4 regions of the Rhizobium acaciae genome follow, and region 1 is predicted to be linked to each of the others. Evidence: predicted binding sites of a transcription regulator. Region 1 holds the regulator's gene; each other region holds the start of a gene.

Evidence for each region. The regulator LexA, encoded in region 1, represses DNA repair genes until DNA is damaged. The targets are predictions, from matches to a motif close to TGTTCNNNNTGTGTTCNG.
Region 2: the regulator LexA is predicted to act here: its motif matches at 1,157-1,174, upstream of OLZ32_RS14170 (DNA recombination protein RmuC).
Region 3: the regulator LexA is predicted to act here: its motif matches at 1,139-1,156, upstream of OLZ32_RS14925 (2'-5' RNA ligase family protein).
Region 4: the regulator LexA is predicted to act here: its motif matches at 920-937, upstream of OLZ32_RS14655 (YifB family Mg chelatase-like AAA ATPase).

Annotation. Positions count from the first base shown of each region.
Region 1 is NZ_JAPCZO010000007.1:225,448-227,648, forward strand. It holds gene OLZ32_RS13765 (ComEC/Rec2 family competence protein) at 1-470, shown strand, start outside; gene lexA (transcriptional repressor LexA) at 451-1,170, opposite strand; gene OLZ32_RS13775 (VOC family protein) at 1,369-2,201, shown strand, end outside.
Region 2 is NZ_JAPCZO010000008.1:12,875-15,075, reverse strand. It holds gene OLZ32_RS14170 (DNA recombination protein RmuC) at 1-1,124, opposite strand, end outside; gene OLZ32_RS14165 (globin-coupled sensor protein) at 1,329-2,201, shown strand, end outside.
Region 3 is NZ_JAPCZO010000008.1:161,617-163,817, forward strand. It holds gene OLZ32_RS14915 (SDR family oxidoreductase) at 1-274, shown strand, start outside; gene OLZ32_RS14920 (methylated-DNA--[protein]-cysteine S-methyltransferase) at 386-949, opposite strand; gene OLZ32_RS14925 (2'-5' RNA ligase family protein) at 1,231-1,830, shown strand; gene OLZ32_RS14930 (succinylglutamate desuccinylase/aspartoacylase family protein) at 1,922-2,201, shown strand, end outside.
Region 4 is NZ_JAPCZO010000008.1:110,626-112,826, reverse strand. It holds gene gshB (glutathione synthase) at 1-841, shown strand, start outside; gene OLZ32_RS14655 (YifB family Mg chelatase-like AAA ATPase) at 1,073-2,201, shown strand, end outside.

The DNA of each region.
Region 1 (2,201 bases):
TGCTGGATGGTCCTGCTATCCCGCCTGAGGGAGAAGACCGCCGCGTCAGGCTTTCCCGCGATCAGCAGAACGAAGCAAGGACCGCGATGCGAGCGGCCACAGCGGGCGGTGACGCAAACCGCTTTTCCTGCGTCAAGAAGGCCTGGTGCACATCAAGGCTTGGCAATGGTCAGGTGGTAACCGTCATCGACAATGCCGCCTATCTCGGCCCGGCATGTGACGCGGCCGATATCGTCGTGACGTCGGTCCGCCTTCGCTTCAACAATTGCCGCTCGGGTGCGACGCTCTTCACTGGTGAGACGCTGCGCAGGACCGGTTCCATCGAGTTGCGCTTCACGGGCACCGGCCTGGAGGTCGCAACCGCATTCGATGCATTGTCGCGGCCATGGATGCGCCATCGCGCCTATGACTGGCGCAGCAATAGTTTTACCGAATCGGGCCTGGCCAATGTCAGTGATAGCGGCGAATGAGACCGACGAGTTTGCCCTGAACCTTGACACGGTCCGGACCGAAAATCCGGGTCTCGTAAGCCGGGTTGGCCGCTTCCAGCGCGATCGAGGCGCCCTTGCGGCGGAAGCGCTTGAGTGTCGCTTCTTCGTCGTCGACGAGAGCAACGACGATGTCGCCAGGACTTGCGGTGCTGCCGTTGCGGATGATCACGGTGTCGCCGTCGAAGATGCCGGCGTCGATCATCGAATCGCCCTTGACCTCCAGCGCATAATGTTCACCGGAGCCGAGCATGTCCGCCGGAACGACGATGTCGTGGGTATTGTTCTGGATCGCCGAGATCGGCACACCGGCAGCGATTCGGCCCATGACCGGCACGGAGACCGAGTTGCCGTTGTCGGCGACGGGTTTTGCGGGAGCAGGAGTGGCGACCGGCTGCGGTTTGCCGAGGCTGCCCTCGATGACGCTCGGCGAAAAGCCGCGCCGCGGCTGGATGCTGGGGCTGTAGGCCTCCGGAAGCTTGATGACCTCGAGCGCGCGGGCGCGGTTCGGTAGGCGGCGAATGAAGCCTCGCTCCTCGAGCGCTGTAATCAAGCGATGAATTCCGGACTTGGAGGCGAGGTCCAGAGCATCCTTCATTTCGTCGAAAGATGGCGGAACGCCGGATTCCTTCATGCGCTCGTGAATGAAAAGGAGAAGCTCCTGTTGTTTGCGCGTGAGCATCGACGTTGTGACCTCGTGATTGAAACAAATCCAGAACAGACACTATATGTTCCATATGTGTTCCGCAAGTAGCTAAATTTCCGTAAAACTTGGCGCCAACTCGTTGAGATTTTTATTTTCATTCGCCGGATTGGCACAGAAGTCTTGCATTGAGGGTAGCGCTGTCGCACATCTCTTGCCGTTTCCAGGAGGGATATCATGGACGAGCACTCCGCCAAACCGCACCCGCTGGATCATGTCGTGCTGCCGGTCGTCCATATCGATCTGGCGCGCGAGAGGCTTGGCAAGCTCGGCTTCACCGTTGCCGCCGATGCGCGCCATCCCTTCGGAACGGAGAATGCCTGCGTCTTCTTTGCCGACAAGACCTATTTGGAGCCGCTCGGGATTGCGAGCGTCGAGGAGAGCGAAGCATCGGCGCGCCAAGGCAATGTCTTCACCGCCCGCAACCAGGCCTTCCGTTTCCGCTGTGGCGAGGAGGGGCTTTCGGGGCTGGCTTTCGGCAGCAAGGATGCCGGCATCGATCATCAGAATTTCGTTGGCAACGGATCGAGCGCCGGCGAGATGCTGCAATTCACCCGACCGATGACGATGCCGGACGGTTCCGAGGCGATTGCCGGCTTCAAGCTGGCCTTTGCCGGGGACCTGTGCGCGCCTGATCTCCTGCTTTTCACCGTCGAGCGCGTCAATCCGCTGCCGGCCGACCGCGCCGCGCTGGAGACGCACGCCAATGGTGTCACCGGCATAGTCGAGATCGCGCTTTGCACCCCGGAACCGGCAGCCTTCGCCGCCTTCGTCAGCCTTGCCGTGGCGCAATCGGCAGTCGAGAAAACCGGTTTCGGCGTCTCTATCGCGGCGTCGAATGCAAAAATCAGCCTGATGACGCCGGAAGGGCTGGAGGCCTATTTCGATATCGCCGGCTCATCCGCAGATCGCGGCCTGCGCGGCCGGGCAATCCTCTTCGCTGTCGCCGATCTTGCCGTGACAGAAGCGTATTTGGCTGCTAACGGGGTGACATACACGCGCAAGAACAA
Region 2 (2,201 bases), on a different contig from region 1:
GCCTCGAATTCCAGCGCTTCGATCCTGGCGCCGCGCCTGGTGAGCTTGTCGGCTGACGTGACCACCATGTCGATATCCTTCTGCGCCATGGCGAAATGGCCCTGCAGCTTGCGTACCCGCTCATCGAGGCGGCTGAGGTCGTCCATCAGGATCGCCACCTCGCCCTGGATCAGATGCGCCTGCGCCCGCATGCGCTGGTCCTTGAGCACGGCCTGGATGACCTGGATCGACAGCATCAGCAGCGACGGTGAGACGATAACGAGGCGCGCGCGGTGCGCCTTCTGTACCACCGGCTCGAAATGCTCGTGGATCTCGGCGAAGATCGATTCCGACGGCACGAAGAGAAAGGCCGTATCCTGGGTTTCCCCTTGGATCAGATATTTCTCGGAAATGTCCCTTATATGGACCTCCATGTCGCGGCGGAACTGCTGGCCGGCGATCTTGCCGGCCTCGGGGCTGCCGGCGTCGCGGATCGCGTTCCAGGCTTCGAGCGGAAATTTCGCGTCGATCACCAGCGGCGGCGCGCCGTTCGGCATGCGGATCGTGCAGTCCGGCCGCGATCCGTTGGACAGCGTCTGCTGGAAGGCGTAAGCGCCCATCGGCAGACCGTCGGCGACGATCGTTTCCATCCTCGACTGGCCGAAGGCGCCGCGCGTCTGCTTGTTGGACAGAATGGCCTGCAGCCCGACGACATCCTTGGCGAGCGTCTGGATATTGTTCTGCGCGGCATCGATAACCGCCAGCCGCTCCTGCAGCCGCTGCAGGTTCTCATGCGTCGATTTGGTCTGCTCGGTGATCGTCGAGCTGACGCGCTGCGACATGCCGTCGAGGCGTTGGCTGATCGTCTGGTTGAGTTCGCTCTGCCGCGCGCCGAAGACCTCGGTCATCGCTGCGATGCGGCCCTGCATCTCCGCCTGGATCTTCAAAAGCTCGGCCATGCGCGCTTCGTTTTCCTGAGCACGAAAGCTCGCTTCCTCCGCCTGCTCGTGGCGAAGGCTGGCGCCGCGCAGCAGAAGTACGATCACCAGCAGGGCGAGGGCGACGAGAACGCCGCCGACAAGCGCCAGCATGGCCGGGCTGATCGAGGCAAGGGCAAGGGCGAGCGATTCGGAATGGATGGTCATGTCGCAAGCATAACAGAAGAAATGGCGATATATAGATCAAAACGTGAACGGAATGAGCCGCCCTCAATATCCTTCCAAGCGATCGCTCTTCCTCGTTCGGGGAGAAGAAATCGCCGTCCGATTTAACGATTGCTCAACCATATTGGCCAAAACCTGCGACGCAGAAATTCCTTCCCGCGCGTCGCGCCAAGTACAGAGATCCCCATGACCGCCCAGCAAACCGACAGTGCCCTCAGGCAGCGCCTCGATTTCATCGAACTGGATGAGGCAGCGCGCAAGTCGATGCGGGATCTGCGCCCTGTCATATCGGAGCTGATCGGCGGCGCCCTCGATAAATTCTACGCCAAGATCGCCAAGACCCCGGCTGTCGCAGGCTTCTTCGCCGATAAGAACCATGTCGGCCATGCCAAGAAGCGCCAGCAGGACCATTGGGCCAATCTCGCCGGCGGCGCATTCGACGAGAGCTATGTCAACGGCGTGACCGCGGTCGGCCGGACGCACGCCCGTATCGGACTGGAGCCGCGCTGGTATATTGGCGGCTACGCCATCGTCATGTCCGAGCTCGTCAAGGGCATCATGGAGAAGCAGTGGCCGTCGATCTTCGCGCGCCGAGAGGGCAAGGCATTGGCACAGAAGCTGTCGGCGGTCATCAAGGCCGGCATGCTCGACATGGATTATTCCATCTCGGTCTATCTCGAGACGCTCGAAGCAAAGCGCCGCGCTTTGGAAGAGCAGCGCGCTGAGGCCGAGTCCGATCAGGCGATCGCGCTGGAGCAACTGCGCCGCGGTCTGGAAGCGCTGTCGAACGGCGATCTCGAAGCCACCCTGCCGTCCGACCTGCCGGGCAATTTCCGGCAGATGGCCGAGGACTACAACCGCGCCGTCAGGGCGCTAAGCCAGTCCTTCGCCTCCGTGCGCGAGACCTCCGGCCATATCATGAGCGGTGCCGACGTCATTTCCAATGCGACCAACGATCTGGCGCTGCGCACTGCCCAGCAGGCGGCAGGCGTCGAGGAGAGCTCGGCCGCCCTGCAGCAGTTGTCCGTCAGCGTCGGCCAGACAGCCGCCAATGCCGAG
Region 3 (2,201 bases), on a different contig from region 1:
CTATTGCGCGACGAAATTCGCGGTGCGGGCGATCTCGGACGGATTGCGGCAGGAGACCGATCGTATCCGGGTGACGGTCATTTCTCCCGGCACGACGACGTCGGAACTGGCCGACACGATTACCGATCCGACGGCGCGGGACGCCATGAAGGCTTTCAGGGCGATCACGATCAGCCCCGAGGCCATCGCCAATTCGATCCTCTACGCCGTCAGCCAACCCGATGACGTCGATGTCAGCGAGATCATCATCCGGCCGACAGCCAGCCCCTATTGATCAGTTGAGACTGCTGTCAAAGCAATTCCAGCAAAAGTGTTGAGTGGTTTTGCCAGGCAAAGCGCGAAGCGATTTTGCCGGGAATTGCGGAAAACGAAAAGCCTCCGCCGCCTAAAAACCCAGAGACTGCTGGGCAGGCGGCGGCGGGGCGAGGTTGACGCCTTCGAGCTCCAGCATGCGGGCCTTCGATGACGAACCGCCGGGCGCGGAGAAGCCGCCGATCTTGCCGCCGGCCGCAAGCACCCGGTGGCAGGGAATGATCAGAGCGACCGGGTTCTTCGCCATCGCCTGGCCGACGTCGCGGGCGGCTTCCGGCCCGACGCCGAGCTCCTTCGCCAGCGCGCCGTAAGTGGTGGTGTGGCCCCAGCCGACACGCCTTGCCGCCGCATAAATATCCCGGAAGAAGGTATCCTGGCCGGCAAGATCGAGTTCGACGCCGGAAAAATCCGTCTCTTCGCCCTGGAAGTAACGCTTCACCGCCGCGACCGTTTCCAGTATGGCAGGCGTCGGCGCGCCGGCTTCGGCATCCGGCAGGCGGCGCAGCAGGAGCCGTTCGGTCGCCTCTGCTGATTTGGTCGGCAGTTGGAAGCGGGTGATGCCGGCGTCGCTCCAGGCGATACCACAGAAACCGCCCGCGGTTTCGAAGATGAGATAGTGGTGCGTTGTCTCAGCCATGACACAGCCTCCGCGTTTTCGATGACCCTCTAAATCGTATGGGACGGCCGCTGTTTCAACCCGTTTCTTGCGCGTGCCGGGCTTCCAGGGAATATGGCGATGCACCTCGGCATTGTCGACCGACTATCCACTTCACGCGGTCCTGAGCGACGTTTCGGATAAGTGTGGCCCGAGCATGTCGGGAAATTATGTTCTCTTTCTGTTCTTGATGTTGCTTCCTTGCAGAGTATCTTCGTCGCGTTTTGAAAACGACGAGGTGGGTCATGACGACCTGAGACTCTATGAACCAGATGCCCCTCGACTTCGGAGACGACAAAAATGGTCGCGGACGGCGGAACGAAAGCTACGCCAGCGGACACCGACTTTTCTTTGCGCTCTGTCCTCCTGATGCCATCGAGCAGCAGGCGGCCGCAATCGCCGATGACTATCGTCGAGCCTTTTCCCTTTCCGGCAGGCCGCGCCTGACGACATTGCATGTGTCGATCATCTGGGTCGGAGACTATCCGAAGCTGCCGGAGGATGTGGTCTTCGCGGCACGACAGGCCGGCGCCACAGTCGAGAGTGCGCCGATCGCAATGACCTTTGACCGGATCATGCGATTCCCGCAGGCGCGAGCGCTTGTGCTTTGCGGCGAGGGCGGACGGAAACCGCTCACCCGCGTGCATGTCCAACTGGGCGTCGGCATGCACAATGCCGGATTGCGGCACAATATCAGCCGCGATTTCACGCCGCATATGACGCTGCTCTACGACCGCAAAGCCGTGCCGCCGACGACCCTCGACACACCCGTTTCGTGGACGGCGTCCGAATTCCTGCTCATCGAGAGCCTGATTGGAGAAACCGAACATCGCATTATCGATCGCTGGCCATTGCTCGGCTAAGGCAGGCTGATGCCCTTGGCCGCGGCTTGCGCTTGCCCAGCTTCTGCGCATAAAGCTCGTTCAGGTGTTGCACACGGGAAGCGAAATCAGCATGGACGTTTCAGAGATCATCATCCCCGGAGATACGCCGGGAACGGAGTGGCGGCTGCCGGTGCTGCGTTTTAAAGGCCACGATCCGAAGGCGCCGAAGATCTATATCCAGGCGGCACTGCATGCCGGCGAACTGCCGGGAACGGTGCTGCTGCATTTCCTCTGCGAGCGGCTGCGGCAGGCGGAAAACCAAGGCGGGATCGCCGGCGACATCACCATCGTGCCGCAGGCCAATCCGATCGGCGCGGCGCAATCGCATTTCGGCGAGCTGCAGGGCCGTT
Region 4 (2,201 bases), on a different contig from region 1:
CAGGCTCTTCCATTATACCCCCGACCGCCTGAGCTTCCGTGACGGCAAGCTTTATGCCAGTGTCGAGCCGATGGTACTGCGCGACCTCAAGGGCGATCACTATGAGCTTGGCGCGCCGGAGCGCGTCGATCTCTCGACCATGGATGTCGTGCTGCTGCGCCAGGATCCGCCCTTCGACATGGCCTACATCACCTCGACGCATCTGCTCGAACGCGTCCACCCGAAGACGCTCGTCGTCAACGATCCGGCCTGGGTGCGCAATTCGCCGGAGAAGATCTTCGTCACCGAATTCTCCGACCTGATGCCGAAGACGCTGATCACCAAGGATGCCGCCGAGATCCGCCGCTTCCGCGACGAGATGGGCGACATCATCCTGAAGCCGCTCTACGGCAATGGCGGCGCCGGCGTCTTCCATTCGACCCGCGACGACCGCAACCTCTCCTCGCTGCTGGAAATGTTCGGCCAGCTTTTCCGCGAGCCCTTCATCGCCCAGCAATATCTGCCCGACGTGCGCAAGGGCGACAAGCGCATCATCCTGGTCGACGGCGAATTCGCCGGCGCCATCAACCGCGTGCCGGCCGAACACGACAGCCGCTCCAACATGCATGTCGGCGGCCGCGCCGAGGCGACCGAGCTGACGGCGCGTGAACAGGAAATCTGCGCCCGCATCGGCCCGGCGCTGAGGGAACGTGGCTTCCTGCTCGTCGGCATCGATGTGATCGGCGATTACATGACCGAGATCAACGTCACATCGCCCACCGGCATCCGCGAAGTCAAGAAATTCGGCGGCGCCGATATCGCGAGCCTGCTTTGGGATGCGATCGAGCGCAAGCGCGGCTGAGCCTGCCGCCCATGCCCGTTTGTTCCTGTGACCGGGTACAACCAAGGTCACAGCGGATGCCTGACTATGTTCTGTGATTGTTCTTGTTTTATTCCGGCTTCCATGCCAGATTGCAACCGTCGGCCTTAATGCCTGTCGCCCAAAAGTGCGAAGCGGTTTTGGGACCACGACATGCATCAGATAAAGGCCGTTGGGCGGTATGGTAGAGTCTGCGGGACAAGGGATGGGCATATGGTCGCGCGTGTCAGTACGGTGGCATTTCAGGGCATCGAAGGTGTGCCGGTCGAGGTTCAGGTCATGGTCGCGCCCGGCAAGGTCGGCATGCAGATCGTCGGCCTTCCTGACAAGGCGGTGGCTGAGAGCCGCGAGCGCGTGCAGGCAGCCCTCCACGCCTCCGGCCTGGCGCTGCCGGCAAAGCGCGTGACGGTCAATCTGGCGCCGGCCGACCTGCCGAAAGAGGGCTCGCATTTCGATCTGCCGATCGCCCTTGCCCTGATGGCCGCCCTCGGCGCCATTCCCGCCGATGCGCTGTCGGACTTTGTCGTCGTCGGCGAGCTCAATCTCGACGGAACGATCGCCGCCATCTCAGGCGCTCTGCCGGCCGCGATCGGCGCCAATGCGCTCGGCAAGGGGCTGATCTGCCCGGCCGAAAGCGGCGCTGAAGCCGCCTGGGCAGGCGCCGAGGTCGATATCCTCGCACCGCGCAGCCTGATCGCCCTTGCCAATCATTTCCGCGGCACGCAGGTCCTATCCAGGCCCGAAGCGTCGATCCGCGCCAATGCCGCAAACCTGCCGGACCTTGCCGAGATCAAGGGCCAGGAAAGCGCCAAGCGCGCGCTCGAGGTCGCAGCCGCCGGCGGCCATAATCTGCTGATGGTCGGTCCTCCGGGCTCCGGCAAGTCGATGCTGGCGGCCAGGCTGCCATCGATCCTGCCGCCGCTTTCGGCCGCCGAGCTGCTTGAGGTGTCGATGGTCCATTCGATCGCCGGCCAGCTCTCCGGCGGCAAGCTTTCCGATCGCCGGCCCTTCCGCACCCCGCATCATTCCGCCACCATGGCAGCCCTTGTCGGCGGCGGCTTGCGCGCCCGTCCGGGCGAAGCCTCGCTGGCCCATCACGGCGTGCTCTTTCTCGATGAATTTCCCGAATTCACGCCGCAAGCGCTCGATGCGCTGCGCCAGCCGCTCGAAGGCGGCGAATGCGTCATTGCGCGTGCCAATCACCGCGTCTCCTATCCGGCCAAATTCCAGCTGATCGCGGCGATGAACCCCTGCCGCTGCGGCATGGCCGGCGAGCCGGGCCATACCTGCGCCCGCGGGCCACGCTGCATGAGCGATTACCAGGCCCGCATCTCCGGCCCGC